2 regions of the Streptomyces sp. NBC_00287 genome follow, and region 1 is predicted to be linked to the other one. Evidence: riboswitches for the same ligand, from Rfam matches in the RefSeq annotation. Region 1 holds a riboswitch; the other holds the start of a gene.

Evidence for each region. A riboswitch is a leader RNA that binds a small molecule or an ion and turns the genes downstream of it on or off. The one in region 1 is predicted to bind S-adenosylmethionine.
Region 2: linked by a shared signal. The riboswitch ahead of thrC (threonine synthase) and the one ahead of OHT76_RS12065 (aminotransferase class V-fold PLP-dependent enzyme) in region 1 are both predicted to bind S-adenosylmethionine.

What each region holds. Positions count from the first base shown of each region.
Region 1 is NZ_CP108053.1:2,636,932-2,643,964, reverse strand. It holds gene qcrA (cytochrome bc1 complex Rieske iron-sulfur subunit) at 1-282, shown strand, start outside; gene qcrB (cytochrome bc1 complex cytochrome b subunit) at 279-1,910, shown strand; gene trpD (anthranilate phosphoribosyltransferase) at 2,067-3,131, shown strand; SAM riboswitch class IV at 3,207-3,323, shown strand; gene OHT76_RS12065 (aminotransferase class V-fold PLP-dependent enzyme) at 3,465-4,826, shown strand; gene OHT76_RS12060 (protein kinase domain-containing protein) at 4,888-6,978, shown strand; gene OHT76_RS12055 (Lrp/AsnC family transcriptional regulator) at 6,975-7,033, opposite strand, start outside.
Region 2 is NZ_CP108053.1:4,392,018-4,399,050, reverse strand. It holds gene OHT76_RS19890 (glucosyl-3-phosphoglycerate synthase) at 36-980, opposite strand; SAM riboswitch class I at 1,140-1,297, shown strand; gene thrC (threonine synthase) at 1,315-2,601, shown strand; gene OHT76_RS19880 (MoaD/ThiS family protein) at 2,598-2,873, shown strand; gene OHT76_RS19875 (cold-shock protein) at 3,304-3,507, shown strand; gene groL (chaperonin GroEL) at 3,831-5,453, shown strand; gene OHT76_RS19865 (NADH:flavin oxidoreductase) at 5,686-6,816, shown strand; gene OHT76_RS19860 (metallophosphoesterase) at 6,861-7,033, shown strand, end outside.

The DNA.
Region 1 (7,033 bases):
GACAAGCGCGAGCTCGAGTGGTCGCACGAGGGCATCGTGGCGTACTCGAAGATCTGCACCCACGTGGGTTGCCCGATCTCCCTGTACGAGCAGCAGACGCACCACGCGCTGTGCCCCTGCCACCAGTCCACCTTCGACCTCTCCGACGGTGCCCGAGTGATCTTCGGTCCCGCCGGTCACGCCCTGCCGCAGCTGCGCATCGGCGTGAACGACGAGGGCTACCTCGAGGCGCTCGGCGACTTCGAAGAGCCCGTCGGTCCTGCATTCTGGGAGCGCGGATGAGTACCAACGAGAACAACGAGCGGCGCGGTAAAGCGCCCGCCGGCGAGCGCGTCGCCGACTGGGCCGACGGCCGGCTCGGCATCTACGGCCTGGCCAAGGCCAATATGCGCAAGATCTTCCCCGACCACTGGTCGTTCATGCTGGGTGAGGTCTGCCTCTACAGCTTCATCATCATCATCCTCACGGGTGTGTATCTGACGCTGTTCTTCCACCCGTCGATGAACGAGGTGGAGTACCACGGCAGCTACGTCCCGCTGCAGGGCCAGCTGATGTCCGAGGCGTTCAACTCGACCATGCACATCTCCTTCGATGTGCGCGGTGGTCTGCTGATCCGGCAGATCCACCACTGGGCGGCGCTGATCTTCCTCGCCGGCATGTTCGTGCACATGATGCGCGTGTTCTTCACGGGTGCGTTCCGCAAGCCGCGTGAGGTCAACTGGCTGTTCGGCTTCCTGCTGTTCGTCCTCGGCATGTTCACCGGCTTCACCGGTTACTCGCTCCCGGACGACCTGCTGTCCGGCACCGGTGTCCGCTTCATGGAGGGCGCGGTCCTGTCCGTGCCGATCGTCGGCACGTACCTGTCGTTCTTCCTGTTCGGCGGGGAGTTCCCGGGCGGCGACTTCGTGGCCCGCTTCTACTCGGTCCACATCCTGCTGCTGCCGGGCATCATGCTCGGTCTGGTGGTCGCCCACCTGATCCTGGTCGTCTACCACAAGCACACGCAGTACGCGGGTCCCGGCAAGACCAACAAGAACGTCGTCGGCATGCCGCTGCTGCCGGTCTACATGGCCAAGGCCGGAGGCTTCTTCTTCCTGGTCTTCGGTGTCATCGCGGCCATCTCGGCGATCGCCACGATCAACCCGATCTGGTCCATGGGCCCCTACCGTCCGGACCAGGTGTCCACCGGCGCCCAGCCCGACTGGTACATGGGCTTCTCCGAGGGCCTGATCCGTGTCATGCCGGGCTGGGAGATCAACTTCTGGGGTCACACGCTCGTCCTGGGTGTGTTCATCCCGCTGATGATCTTCCCGCTGGTCCTGGTCGCGATCGCGGTCTACCCGTTCATCGAGTCCTGGGTCACCGGCGACAAGCGCGAGCACCACATCCTGGACCGTCCGCGCAACGCGCCGACGCGTACCGCCTTCGGTGTCGCGTGGATCACCTGGTACATGGTCCTGCTGATCGGTGGTGGAAACGACCTGTGGGCCACCCACTTCCACCTGTCGATCAACGCCATCACCTGGTTCGTGCGGATCGCGTTCTTCGTCGGACCAGTGCTCGCCTTCGTCATCACCAAGCGGATCTGCCTCGGCCTGCAGCGCCGGGACAAGGAGAAGGTGCTGCACGGCCGCGAGTCGGGCATCATCAAGCGCCTGCCGCACGGTGAGTTCATCGAGGTGCACGAGCCGCTCAGCCAGGACGCGCTGCACACCCTCACCGCGCACGAGCAGTACCAGCCGGCCGAGATCGGCCCGTTGGTCGACGAGAACGGTGTCGAGCGCAAGGTGACGGGCTCCGAGAAGCTGCGCGTCAAGCTCAGCAAGGCGTACTACGGCGAGGAAGCCCAGATTCCGAAGCCGACCGTCGAGGAGTACAAGGAGATCACGAGCGGCCACGGCCACCACTGATCGCTGCGCACGCCACGCCACGGCCGAAGGGCCCCGTCCGGTGTACGGACGGGGCCCTTCGCCGTGCCCCGGGCTGGATAGGGTGGGAGCACACCTCTTCGGCAGGTGCACATGGTCTTCTACGACACCTCTTCTACGACACCCAGGAGCGGCCTTATGAGCGCTGTGACCCCCGCTGGAGGCGACACCGCGGCGGGCCGTTCCTGGCCCCGGCTGCTGAACGGCCTGCTGGAGGGGCGCGATCTGAGCGCCGATGACACGGCCTGGGCGATGGACCTGATCATGCGCGGCGAGGCGACCGACGCGCAGATCGCCGGGTTCGTGGTGGCCCTGCGGGCCAAGGGCGAGACGGTCGAGGAGATCACCGGCTTCGTCCGGACGATGTACGAGCACGCGAATGTGATCGAGGTGTCCGGCGACACCGTGGACATCGTCGGCACGGGCGGGGACGGCGCCAAGACCGTCAACATCTCCACGATGTCCGCGATCGTCGTGGCCGGCGCGGGCGCCAAGGTCGTCAAGCACGGCAACCGGGCGGCGTCCTCCGCCTCCGGCTCCTCGGACGTCCTGGAGAAGCTCGGGGTAAATCTGGAACTGCCGGTGGCCAGGGTGCCGCAGGTGGTCGAGGAGGCGGGGATCACCTTCTGCTTCGCGGCCAAGTTCCACCCGGCGATGCGGCACGCGGGCGCGGCGCGCGGGCAGTTGGGGATCAGGACGGTCTTCAACGTCCTCGGTCCGCTCACCAACCCGGCCCGGGTCAGGGCACAGGCGGTCGGCGTCGCCGACCCGCGGATGGCGCCGATCGTGGCGGGCGTGTTCGCCGAGCGGGGCAACTCCTCGCTGGTGTTCCGCGGTGACGACGGCCTGGACGAGCTGACCACGACCTCGACCTCCCAGGTCTGGATCGTCCGCGACGGCAAGGTCACCGAGGAGTCCTTCGACCCGCGGGACGTCGGTCTCGACCTCGTCCCGGTGGAGGCGCTGCGCGGCGCGGACGCGTCGTACAACGCGGATGTGGCCCGGCGCCTGCTGAACGGCGAGACCGGCCCCGTCCGGGACGCCGTACTCCTCAACTCGGCGGCGGCACTGGTGGCCCTGCACCCGACCGGGGCGCCTCTGACGGAACAGATCCGTACCGGCATGGCGAAGGCGGCGGAGTCGATCGACTCCGGTGCGGCCAAGCGGACGCTGGAGCGGTGGGTGGCCGCCAGCAACGCGTAGCGTTCAGTGATCGTCGTCCCGTCATCCGGACACGGGTTGCGGGGCGACGATCACTTCCCATAGGTTCCTGTACCAGGTCATGAGTGACAGTCATGAGGCCCCGGCCGACTGTCCGGCAACCCTCCGTCCGTGGCGGGGTGCCCCGGGTGAAGACCAGGCCGTGAGCAGCAAGGCTTACGGCAAGCGCGGATCCCTCGCACGCTTTTGGAAAGTGTGGAACCAGGGGTCCTGGGTCGTTCGAGGGAGTCTTCCGTGAGCAAGCGAATGCGATAGGGCCGCCGAGCCCCGCCTCCGCACACCCTTCTTCTCGCCCACCCTCACGGGAGTTCCGCCATGTCTGTCTCCACCGCTGCCCTCGACCGTACTGTTTGTTCCCCGCTGCCCGTTCTGGGACGGGATGTCACCGTCCCGCTCGTCACCGGCGGCGAGGTCACGTACGCCGCCCTCGACTACGCCGCCAGCGCCCCCGCCCTCCAGCGGGTCTGGGACGACGTCGCCGCCTACGCGCCGTACTACGGCAGCGTCCACCGGGGCGCCGGGTACCTCTCGCAGCTCTCCACCGACCTCTTCGAGAACGCCCGCAGGACCGTCGCCGAGTTCCTCGACTGCCGCGCCGACGACCAGCTGATCTTCACCCGGTCCACCACCGACTCGCTCAACCTGCTCGCCGCCGCCCTCCCCGCCGACTGCCAGGTCTTCGTCTTCGAGACCGAGCACCACGCCTCGCTGCTGCCCTGGCAGGACGCGAAGGTCACCTACCTCAACGCCCCGCGCACCCCGCAGCAGGCCGTGGCAACCCTGGAGCGCGCCCTCGCCGACCGTGACCCCCACGGCCCCGCCCTGGTCTGTGTCACCGGCGCCTCCAACGTCACCGGCGAGCTGTGGCCCGTACGAGAGCTGGCCGCCGCCGCCCATGCGCACGGCGCCCGGATCGTCCTGGACGCCGCCCAACTCGCCCCGCACCACCCGGTGTCGGTCCAGGACCTGGACGTCGACTGGGTCGCCTTCTCCGGCCACAAGCTCTACGCCCCCTTCGGCTCCGGCGTCCTCGCCGGCCGCGCCGACTGGCTGCGCGCGGCCGAGCCCTACCTCGCGGGCGGCGGCGCCAGCCGTAAGGTCACCCGGCGCGCGGACGGGGGAGTGGACGTGGAGTGGCACGAGAGCGCCGCCCGCCACGAGGCCGGCTCGCCGAACGTCATCGGCGCCTACTCCATCGCCTCGGCCTGCAAGGCCCTGACGGAGGCCGGGTTCGACACCCTGGTCGCCCGCGAGCAGCACCTGATCGAGAAGGTCCGCGAGGGCCTCGCCGAGGTCCCCGAGGTCAGGGTCCTCTCCCTCTTCGGCGACGACGCCCCGCGCGTCGGTGTCATCTCCTTCGTCGTCGACGGCTGGAACAGCTCCCACTTCGCCGCCGCCCTCTCCGCCGAGTACGGCATCGGCGTCCGCGACGGTCTGTTCTGCGCCCACCCCCTGGTCCGCACTCTGCTCGGCAGCGACCCGCAGACCCAGGGCGAGTGCGGCGCCCCCGAGGCGGCACCCGGCGAGAAGTCCCTGAACGCCATCCGGGTCAGCTTCGGCGCGGGCACGCCGGACGAGCACGTGGAGCGGTTCGTGACCGCGGTGTGCGAGCTCGTCACCGACGGCGCGAAGTGGAACTACCGCACCGAGGACGGGCGTTGCGTCCCCGCGGTGTGATCCGCTGACGTACGCTCCCCGTGCGGATCAACGGGGGCGGACGGAACTAACGGGGGGCGCGGTGCAGGCGCTGCGGGACACGGATCCTCGGCGGATCGGGCCGTACGAGGTGCTCGGGCGGCTCGGAGCCGGCGGGATGGGCGAGGTGTATCTCGCCGAGGCACGTGGCGGGATGCGGCTGGCAGTCAAGGTGGTGCGGCCCGAGCACGCCGGGGACCGGACCTTCCGCGCCCGGTTCCGCCAGGAGCTGCGCGCCGCGCGGGACGTCGGCGGGGACGGCACGTACACCGCGCGGGTCGTCGACGCCGATCCCGAGGGCGAACCGCCGTGGATGGCGACCGAGTTCGTCGAGGGGCCCACCCTGCGGGACGCCGTGCTGGACGGCGGGCCGCTGCCCGCTCCCGCGGTACGGGTCCTCGCGGCGGCGCTCGGCCGGGCCCTGACCGCGATCCACGCCAGGGACCTGGTGCACCGGGACCTCAAGCCCTCCAACATCCTGCTGGCGGCGGACGGCCCGCGGGTCATCGACTTCGGGATCGTCCGGGCGCTGGAGGCGACCGCGCTGACGAGTCCCGGGTCGATCGTCGGCACGGTCGGCTATGTCTCCCCGGAGCAGATTCGCAACAGCGGCGAAGTGGGCCCGCAGAGCGATGTGTTCGCGCTGGGAGCGGTCCTCGCCTACGCCTCCGGGGGCCGTCAGCCCTTCGGTGAGGGCCATGAGTCGGTGGTCCTGCTGCGCATCCTGAACGGCGACCACGATCTGTCCCAGGTGCCCGAGGAGTTCCGGCCGCTGGTGGAGTCCTGTCTGCGCCCGGACCCGGCCGGGCGACCGGTTCCGGAGGTCGTCATGGCGGCCGTGGGACACACGGAGGCGTCACTGACTGCCGCCGTGCGGCCGGGCTGGTTCACCGGCGGCGGTACGCGGTGGGTGCCGGGGGACGACGCGGAGCGGATGAGCGGCGTCGAGTACGCGGCCCCGGTGACACTGCCGGACGCGGTCATATCGCCTGCCGTCGCGCCGCTGCCGCCGTCGCGCCGCGGTGTGCTGCGGGCCGTGGCCGGTGGGGCCGTGGTGGCCGTCGCCGGGGGCGTCGGCGGCTGGTGGTGGCTGCGGGAGCCGGAGCGGGGCAAGAAGGAGGACCCGCCCTCCGCGACGGCCACCGGGAAGCCGGTCGTGCGCTGGCAGTTCTCGATGGACCAGGTCATGACCCCGCGGCTCGGCGTGCTCTCACCCAAGGGCGACGTCCTGTACGCCGCCACGTCCTCCGTCGACCTGTACGCGCTCTCCGCCGATGGCGAGGACCTCTGGAAGGCCAACCTCGGCGGCGCCGGTCTCGATCCCCTGGCGACGGCGGACGGCGTCTACTGCACCGTGGTCGAGGGCGACAGCGCGGACGGCTCCCCGCGGCTGCGGCTGCGCCGGTACGACACGGCGGGCAAGCGCGGCTGGAGCCGGGGCCTCGGGCCGACGGGCACCGCTCCCGTCCTCGCCGGCGACGCGATCGTGGTGGGCGCCGGGAACGAGGAGATCGGGGAGCTGCGCGCCTACGCGCCTGACGGCAGCATGCGCTGGCAGCGGGGGCTCGTGGGCGCGCTCACCGAAGCGCCGCTGGTGCACGGCGGTGTGGTCTACGCCGGTACTCGCGCGGGCCTGCTGGTCGCCTTCGACGCCAAGGACGGCACACCGCTGTGGAAGGCCGAGGCGGGCGCCGACCTCCGACGGCCCGTGGTGGTGGACGGCCGGGCCCTGGCCGCCGCCTCCGCCGGCGAGCGGACCTGGCACGGCTTCACCCTGGGCGGGCAGCGGCTTTGGCGCAGTGAGGAGGCCGATGGTGAGGTGGAGGGGCCGGTCACCGTGGCCGGTTCGCTGGCGCTCCTCACGGAGAACCAGGTGATGAAGGCGTTCACGGCGGACGGCGAGCCCGCCTGGACGTATCGGGGCGGGGACTACGACCTCACCGAACCCGCGGTGTCGGGCGGCCGGATCTTCCTTCAGACTCCCGACGAGATTCACGCCCTGAACCTCAAGGGCAAGCGGATCTGGCGCTTCCCGCTCAAGGCCGGCTATCCGGTGTCGGCCCCTCTGATACGCGGCAACCGCCTCTATGTCACCTCGGAGGAGGGCGTGGCAGCCGTCGACCTCACGTCCTAGCCGTCGAGGCCGATCGCGAAGGCCGCCTCCAGGTCGTGCTGCGAGTACGTCCGGA
Region 2 (7,033 bases), 1.8 Mb from region 1:
CGCTCAAACGTACGAGCCGCCCCACGAGACGTGGGTTACGCCACCTTGCGGTGCGCGTACTCCGCGATCTCCACCATGGGCGGCCGCTCCTCGGTGTCCACCGAGTACGTCCGTGGCTCGAAACCGTCCTCGCCGCGGTCGAACTGGGTCAGCGAAGGGCGGATCAGATGGCCGCGGGCCAGCCTGAGCTGGGCCGTGCGGTAGATCGCGGCGGACATCCGGCCGAGCGCCTGTCCGTCCTGGTGCCGGTGCTTGCGCACCCCCACGTCGACCTGGGCCAGCGCGTCCAGACCCACCAGGTGCAGCGCGTCGATCAGCATGCCGAGCTCGACGCCGTAGCCGACGGGGAAGGGGAGCTGTTCCAGCAGGGAGCGGCGGGCCGCGTACTCCCCGCCGAGCGGCTGGACGAAGCCGGCGAGCTGCGGCCAGTGCATGTTCAGCAGCGGGCGGGCCATCAGCTCGGTGACCCGGCCGCCCTGGCCCGCCGCCTGCCCGAGCGGTCGGTCGTACATCGCCTTGACCAGGTCGACGCCGGGGTCGGTGAGGAGCGGGCCGACGATCCCCGAGACGAAGTCCGAGGAGAACTCCTTCAGGTCCGCGTCGATGAAACAGACGATGTCGCCGCGGGTGACCAGCAGCGAGCGCCAGAGCACCTCGCCCTTGCCGGGCACGGCGGGCAGGCGGGGCAGGATCGCGTCCCGGTGCACGACCGTCGCCCCGGCCGCCGCGGCGACCTCGGAGGTGCGGTCGGTCGATCCGGAGTCGACGACGACTATCTCGTCGACCAGCGGGACCTGCTGCATCAGGTCATGCCGGATGACGGCGACGATGTCGCCGACCGTCTCCTCTTCATTGAGCGCGGGCAGCACGACGGAGACCGTCTGGCCCGAGCTGCGTTTCGCGGCCAGGATCTGGTGGAGCGGGCGGTCGGTCACGGACCAGGAGCGGGTGCTCAGCCAGCGCTCGGCTTCTTCCAGCACAGTCTGCGGCTCCTCACTGACGGAGATAGGGACGGGATCCTGTGTGATCCATCTCGCGGTTCGGACGTCTATCTCAACTGTCCTGGCCTTCGGTTACAGTCTTGAACAACGCTGATGACCATCGCATGTCGGGGGTTGTTTGCGTCTACAACTACATACCGCTCATCCAGAGGGGCAGAGGGATACGGCCCGATGAAGCCCCGGCAACCCTCCAGTCGGTACTCGTAGATCAGTGTTGATCGTTCTCCGCGAGGCTCCCGACTAGGGAAGGTGCCAAATCCGTCTCACGGCGAAGTGCGTCGTGAGGAAGATGAGGAGAAAGGGCCTCGCCTCCATGGCTGTGCAGACTGTTGCAAGCACCACGAACACCGTAGACCTCGGCCCCGCCGCCGCGCTGAGCTGCCGCGAGTGCGGCCACCGTGTGCCCCTCGGCCCGGTCTTCGCCTGCGAGGAGTGTTTCGGCCCGCTCGAGATCGCGTACGACTTCTCCGGATACGACACGGAGGAGCTCCGCAAGCGCATCGAGGCGGGACCCGCGAACATCTGGCGCTATGCGCCGCTGCTGCCCGTTCCGGCGGACGTGGCGGACAAGCCCAACATCAACCCCGGCTGGACCAAGCTCGTCCAGGCCGACAACCTCGGCCGCGAGCTGGGTGTCGAGGCCGGCAAGCTCTTCGTCAAGGACGACTCCGGCAACCCGACGCACTCCTTCAAGGACCGCGTGGTCGCGCAGGCCATCGAGGCCGCCCGCGCCTTCAACTTCACGACCCTCTCCTGCTCCTCCACGGGCAACCTGGCCGGTGCCGTCGGCGCCGCCGCCGCCCGCGCCGGCTTCCGCTCCTGCGTGTTCATCCCGCACGACCTGGAGCAGGGCAAGGTCGTCATGGCCGCGGTCTACGGCGGTGAGCTCGTCGGCATCGAGGGCAACTACGACGACGTGAACCGTTTCTGCTCCGAGCTGATCGGCGACCCGGCCGGCGAGGGCTGGGGCTTCGTCAACGTCAATCTGCGGCCGTACTACGCGGAGGGGTCCAAGACCCTGGCGTACGAGATCTGCGAGCAGCTCGGCTGGCGGCTGCCCGACCAGATCGTCGTCCCGATCGCCTCCGGCTCGCAGCTCACGAAGATCGACAAGGGGCTCCAGGAGCTGATCAAGCTCGGGCTCGTCGAGGACAAGCCGTACAAGATCTTCGGCGCGCAGGCCGAGGGGTGCTCGCCGGTGTCGGTGGCCTACAAGGCGGGACATGACGTCGTCCGCCCGCAGAAGCCGAACACCATCGCCAAGTCGCTGGCCATCGGTAACCCGGCGGACGGTCCCTACGTCCTGGACATCGCCCGCCGCACCGGCGGCGCGGTGGAGGACGTGACGGACGAGCAGGTCGTCGACGCGATCAAGCTGCTGGCCCGGACCGAGGGCATCTTCGCCGAGACGGCGGGTGGCGTGACCGTGGGCGTGACGCGCAAGCTGATCGAGAACGGCGTACTGGACCCGACCCTCACCACCGTCGTCCTCAACACCGGCGACGGCCTCAAGACCCTCGACGCGGTGGCCGGCACCGGCCTGACCGCGACGATCCGTCCGAACCTCGACTCCTTCCGAGAGGCTGGCCTCGACTCATGAGCGTCAAAGTCCGCATCCCCACCATCCTGCGCACCTACACCGGTGGTGCCGCCGAGGTGACGGCCGAGGGTGGCACCCTCGCCGAGGTCATCGCCGACCTGGAGAAGAACCACACCGGAATCGCCGCGCGCGTCCTGGACGACCAGGGCAAGCTGCGCCGCTTCGTGAATGTGTACGTCAATGACGACGACGTCCGCTTCGAGCAGGGCCTGGAGACGGCGACCCCGGACGGCGCCGGAGTTTCCATCATTCCGGCGGTCGCCGGCGGCTGATCGTTACCGTCGGTAAGGTGCGTCACCGAGAGTTCATTGAATTGCCCCCTCCGTAAGACAAACGGAGGGGGCAATTCTGCATGGTTGAGCACGGTACAGTTGGGGAACCTGCTGCTCCCCGCATGCCGGACGCATATGAGTATCGACTCCGTATGCGACGAGAAGTAGCCAAAGTGTGCGGGTCTTTTGCGCCTTATGCTCCCTTTATGGGGCCCGACTTGCCCTGAATTCGGGCGAATTCTCACTACATTCCGGACCCTGCGCGTCCAGAATTCTCGTCCGATTGACCTGTTGCAGACGGCAGTTGGACAGATACATTCAGCCGCGGTCGACGCGTTCCGGCGCACGCCCCCAAACCGTGGGGGGTGAGGTCTGACCCGGATCCGCGAAGTGTGGATCTGTGCAAGGGCCAGTAATAGGGGAGTTAGGCATGGCTCAGGGCACCGTCAAGTGGTTCAACGCGGAGAAGGGGTACGGCTTCATCGCGGTCGACGGTGGTGCGGATGTTTTCGTCCACTACAGCGCGATCCAGATGGACGGCTACCGCACCCTTGAAGAAGGCCAGCGGGTTGAGTTCGAGATCTCGCAGGGCCAGAAAGGCCCGCAGGCCGACATGGTTCGCGTCTCTGCCTGAACGCGCGACCAACGAACCGCAAGCGACGTCTTCTGCTGAAGGGCTCGCACCTCGGGGACCCAACCCCTCGGGTGCGGGCCCTTCCGCATGCCTGGGGAGCCCCGACCCGACGCGGCCCGATCCCCGAGAGCCGCTTGCACTCGCATGGGCCGAGTGCTAATCATTGGCGTTAGCACTCTGAAGGTGAGAGTGACAAAGAAGGACCGGGTCGGTGAGGCCCGCAGGCCAGGTGGGGCAAGGAACCACAGGGCAGGCGAGCCGTCCGTCGCGGGCGCGGGCGCGGTCCGAAGGAATCACCCCCAGTCCTGGAGGGACCACTTCACATGGCCAAGATCATCGCGTTCGACGAGGAGGCGCGGCGCGGCCTCGAGCGCGGCATGAACCAGCTCGCGGACGCCGTGAAGGTGACGCTCGGCCCCAAGGGCCGCAACGTCGTCCTCGAGAAGAAGTGGGGCGCCCCCACGATCACCAACGATGGTGTCTCCATCGCCAAGGAGATCGAGCTCGAGGACCCGTACGAGAAGATCGGCGCCGAGCTGGTCAAGGAAGTCGCCAAGAAGACGGACGACGTCGCCGGTGACGGTACGACCACCGCGACCGTTCTCGCCCAGGCGCTGGTCCGCGAGGGCCTGCGCAATGTCGCCGCCGGCGCCAACCCGATGGCCCTGAAGCGCGGTATCGAGAAGGCCGTCGAGGCCGTCTCCGCCGCCCTGCTGGAGCAGGCGAAGGACGTCGAGACCAAGGAGCAGATCGCCTCCACGGCCTCCATCTCCGCCGCCGACACCCAGATCGGCGAGCTCATCGCCGAGGCCATGGACAAGGTCGGCAAGGAAGGCGTCATCACCGTCGAGGAGTCCCAGACCTTCGGTCTGGAGCTGGAGCTCACCGAGGGTATGCGCTTCGACAAGGGCTACATCTCGGCGTACTTCGCCACCGACATGGAGCGTATGGAGGCCGTCCTCGACGACCCGTACATCCTGATCGCCAACTCCAAGATCTCCTCGGTCAAGGACCTGCTCCCGCTGCTGGAGAAGGTCATGCAGTCGGGCAAGCCGCTGCTGATCATCGCCGAGGACGTCGAGGGCGAGGCCCTGTCGACCCTGGTCGTCAACAAGATCCGCGGCACCTTCAAGTCCGTCGCCGTCAAGGCCCCGGGCTTCGGTGACCGCCGCAAGGCGATGCTGAACGACATCGCCATCCTCACCGGTGGCGAGGTCATCTCCGAGGAGGTCGGTCTCAAGCTCGAGAACACCTCCCTGGACCTCCTTGGCAAGGCCCGCAAGGTCGTCATCACCAAGGACGAGACCACCATCGTCGACGGTTCCGGCTCCTCGGAGCAGGTCCAGGGCCGGGTCAACCAGATCCGCGCCGAGATCGAGAACAGCGACTCGGACTACGACCGCGAGAAGCTGCAGGAGCGCCTGGCGAAGCTCGCCGGCGGTGTCGCGGTCATCAAGGCCGGTGCCGCCACCGAGGTGGAGCTCAAGGAGCGCAAGCACCGCATCGAGGACGCCGTTCGCAACGCGAAGGCGGCCGTCGAGGAGGGCATCGTCGCCGGTGGTGGCGTGGCCCTGCTGCAGGCCTCCCGGGTCTTCGAGAAGCTGGACCTCGAGGGTGACGAGGCGACCGGCGCCAACGCCGTGAAGCTCGCGCTGGAGGCCCCGCTCAAGCAGATCGCCGTCAACGGTGGTCTTGAGGGCGGCGTCGTCGTCGAGAAGGTGCGCAACCTGGCCGTCGGCCACGGTCTGAACGCCGCGACCGGCGAGTACGTCGACATGATCGCCGAGGGCATCATCGACCCGGCGAAGGTGACGCGTTCCGCGCTGCAGAACGCCGCGTCGATCGCTGCGCTGTTCCTGACCACCGAGGCTGTCATTGCCGACAAGCCGGAGAAGGCTGCTGCGGCTGCTCCGGGCGGTATGCCGGGCGGTGACATGGACTTCTGATCGACCGGTTTCGGTTGATCAACGTCCTTACCGAGGGCGGTACTTCCTGTTGCGACAGGGGGTGCCGCCCTCGGGTGTTTCGGCGGGTGCGGGCCGTGGGGGCTGGTCGCGCAGTTCCCCGCGCCCCTATGGGGCGCGTTCGGTGCGCGGAATGTGTCAGGGCCCATGGGTGGTTGTTTAAGTGCATGCAACAATGCGTGCGCATATATCAACCACCCCTAGGAGCTGCCACATGACCGTCGCCGCCACCGAAGCCGCCTCGCGCGCCGCTGAGATTCTGTCCCGTCCTACTTCGATCAACGGGCTGACCGTTCCCAATCGCATCGCCATGGCGCCGATGACGCGAGCGTTCTCGCCGGGCGGCATTCCGGGGGAGGACGTGGCGTCGTACTACGCGCGCCGGGCCGCCGCCGGGGTCGGGCTGATCGTCACCGAGGGTACGTACGTCGGCCATGAGTCGGCCGGGCTGAGCGACCGGATCCCGCGGTTCCATGGCGCGGAGCAGCTCGCGGGGTGGACGAAGGTCGCCGATGCCGTACACGCCGCGGGCGGCGCGATCGTCCCGCAGCTCTGGCACATCGGCATGGTGCGACAAGCAGGTCAGCCGCCGTTCGCCGAGGCCCCTGCCGTCGGTCCTTCCGGGCTGCGCATCGGCGCCGAGGAGCCCACCGGCAAGGCGATGACCCAGCAGGACCTGGACGACGTCATCGGCGCGTTCGCCGAGGCGGCCGCCGCCGTGGAGCGGATCGGCTTCGACGGTGTCGAGCTCCACGGCGCGCACGGCTACCTGATCGACCAGTTCCTGTGGGAGGGCACCAACCGCCGCACCGACGCCTACGGCGGCGACCCGGTGGCCCGTACGAAGTTCGGCGCGGAGATCGTGGCCGCCGTCCGCGCGGCCGTCTCGGCCGACTTCCCGGTGATCTTCCGCTACTCCCAGTGGAAGCAGGACGCCTACGACGCCCGCCTTGCCGAGACCCCCGAGGAGCTGGAGGCCGTCCTCGCCCCGCTCGTGGCGGCCGGTGTCGATGCCTTCCACGCCTCCACGCGCCGCTACTGGCTCCCCGAGTTCGAGGGCTCGGACCTCAACCTGGCCGGCTGGACGAAGAAGCTGACCGGCAAGCCCACCATCACGGTCGGCTCGGTCGGCCTGAACGGCGACTTCATCAAGGCATTCCAGGGCGAGGGTGCCGAGCTGGGCAGCCTCGACAACCTCCTGGACCGTCTGGAGCGCGACGAGTTCGACCTGGTGGCCGTCGGCCGCGCCCTGCTCCAGGACCCGCGGTGGGCGGAGAAGGTCCTGGCGGGCCGGGTGACCGAACTGGCCCCGTACGACCCGGCGGCGCTGAAGTCCCTGAGCTGAAACGCTATGGACCCTCCCCCTCAACTCCCGCTAGTTTTCCGGAGATGAAGATCCTTCATCTCTCCGACACCCACCTCGACCGCTCCGACGCGCCCAACAAGCACGGAGTCAACGCCACCGAGTCCCTGCGGCTGATGCTCGCCGAGCTGCGGCACCAGCGGGACATCGGAGCGGTCGTGGTCACCGGCGACCTCGCCGACGACGGCGCCGTCGAGGC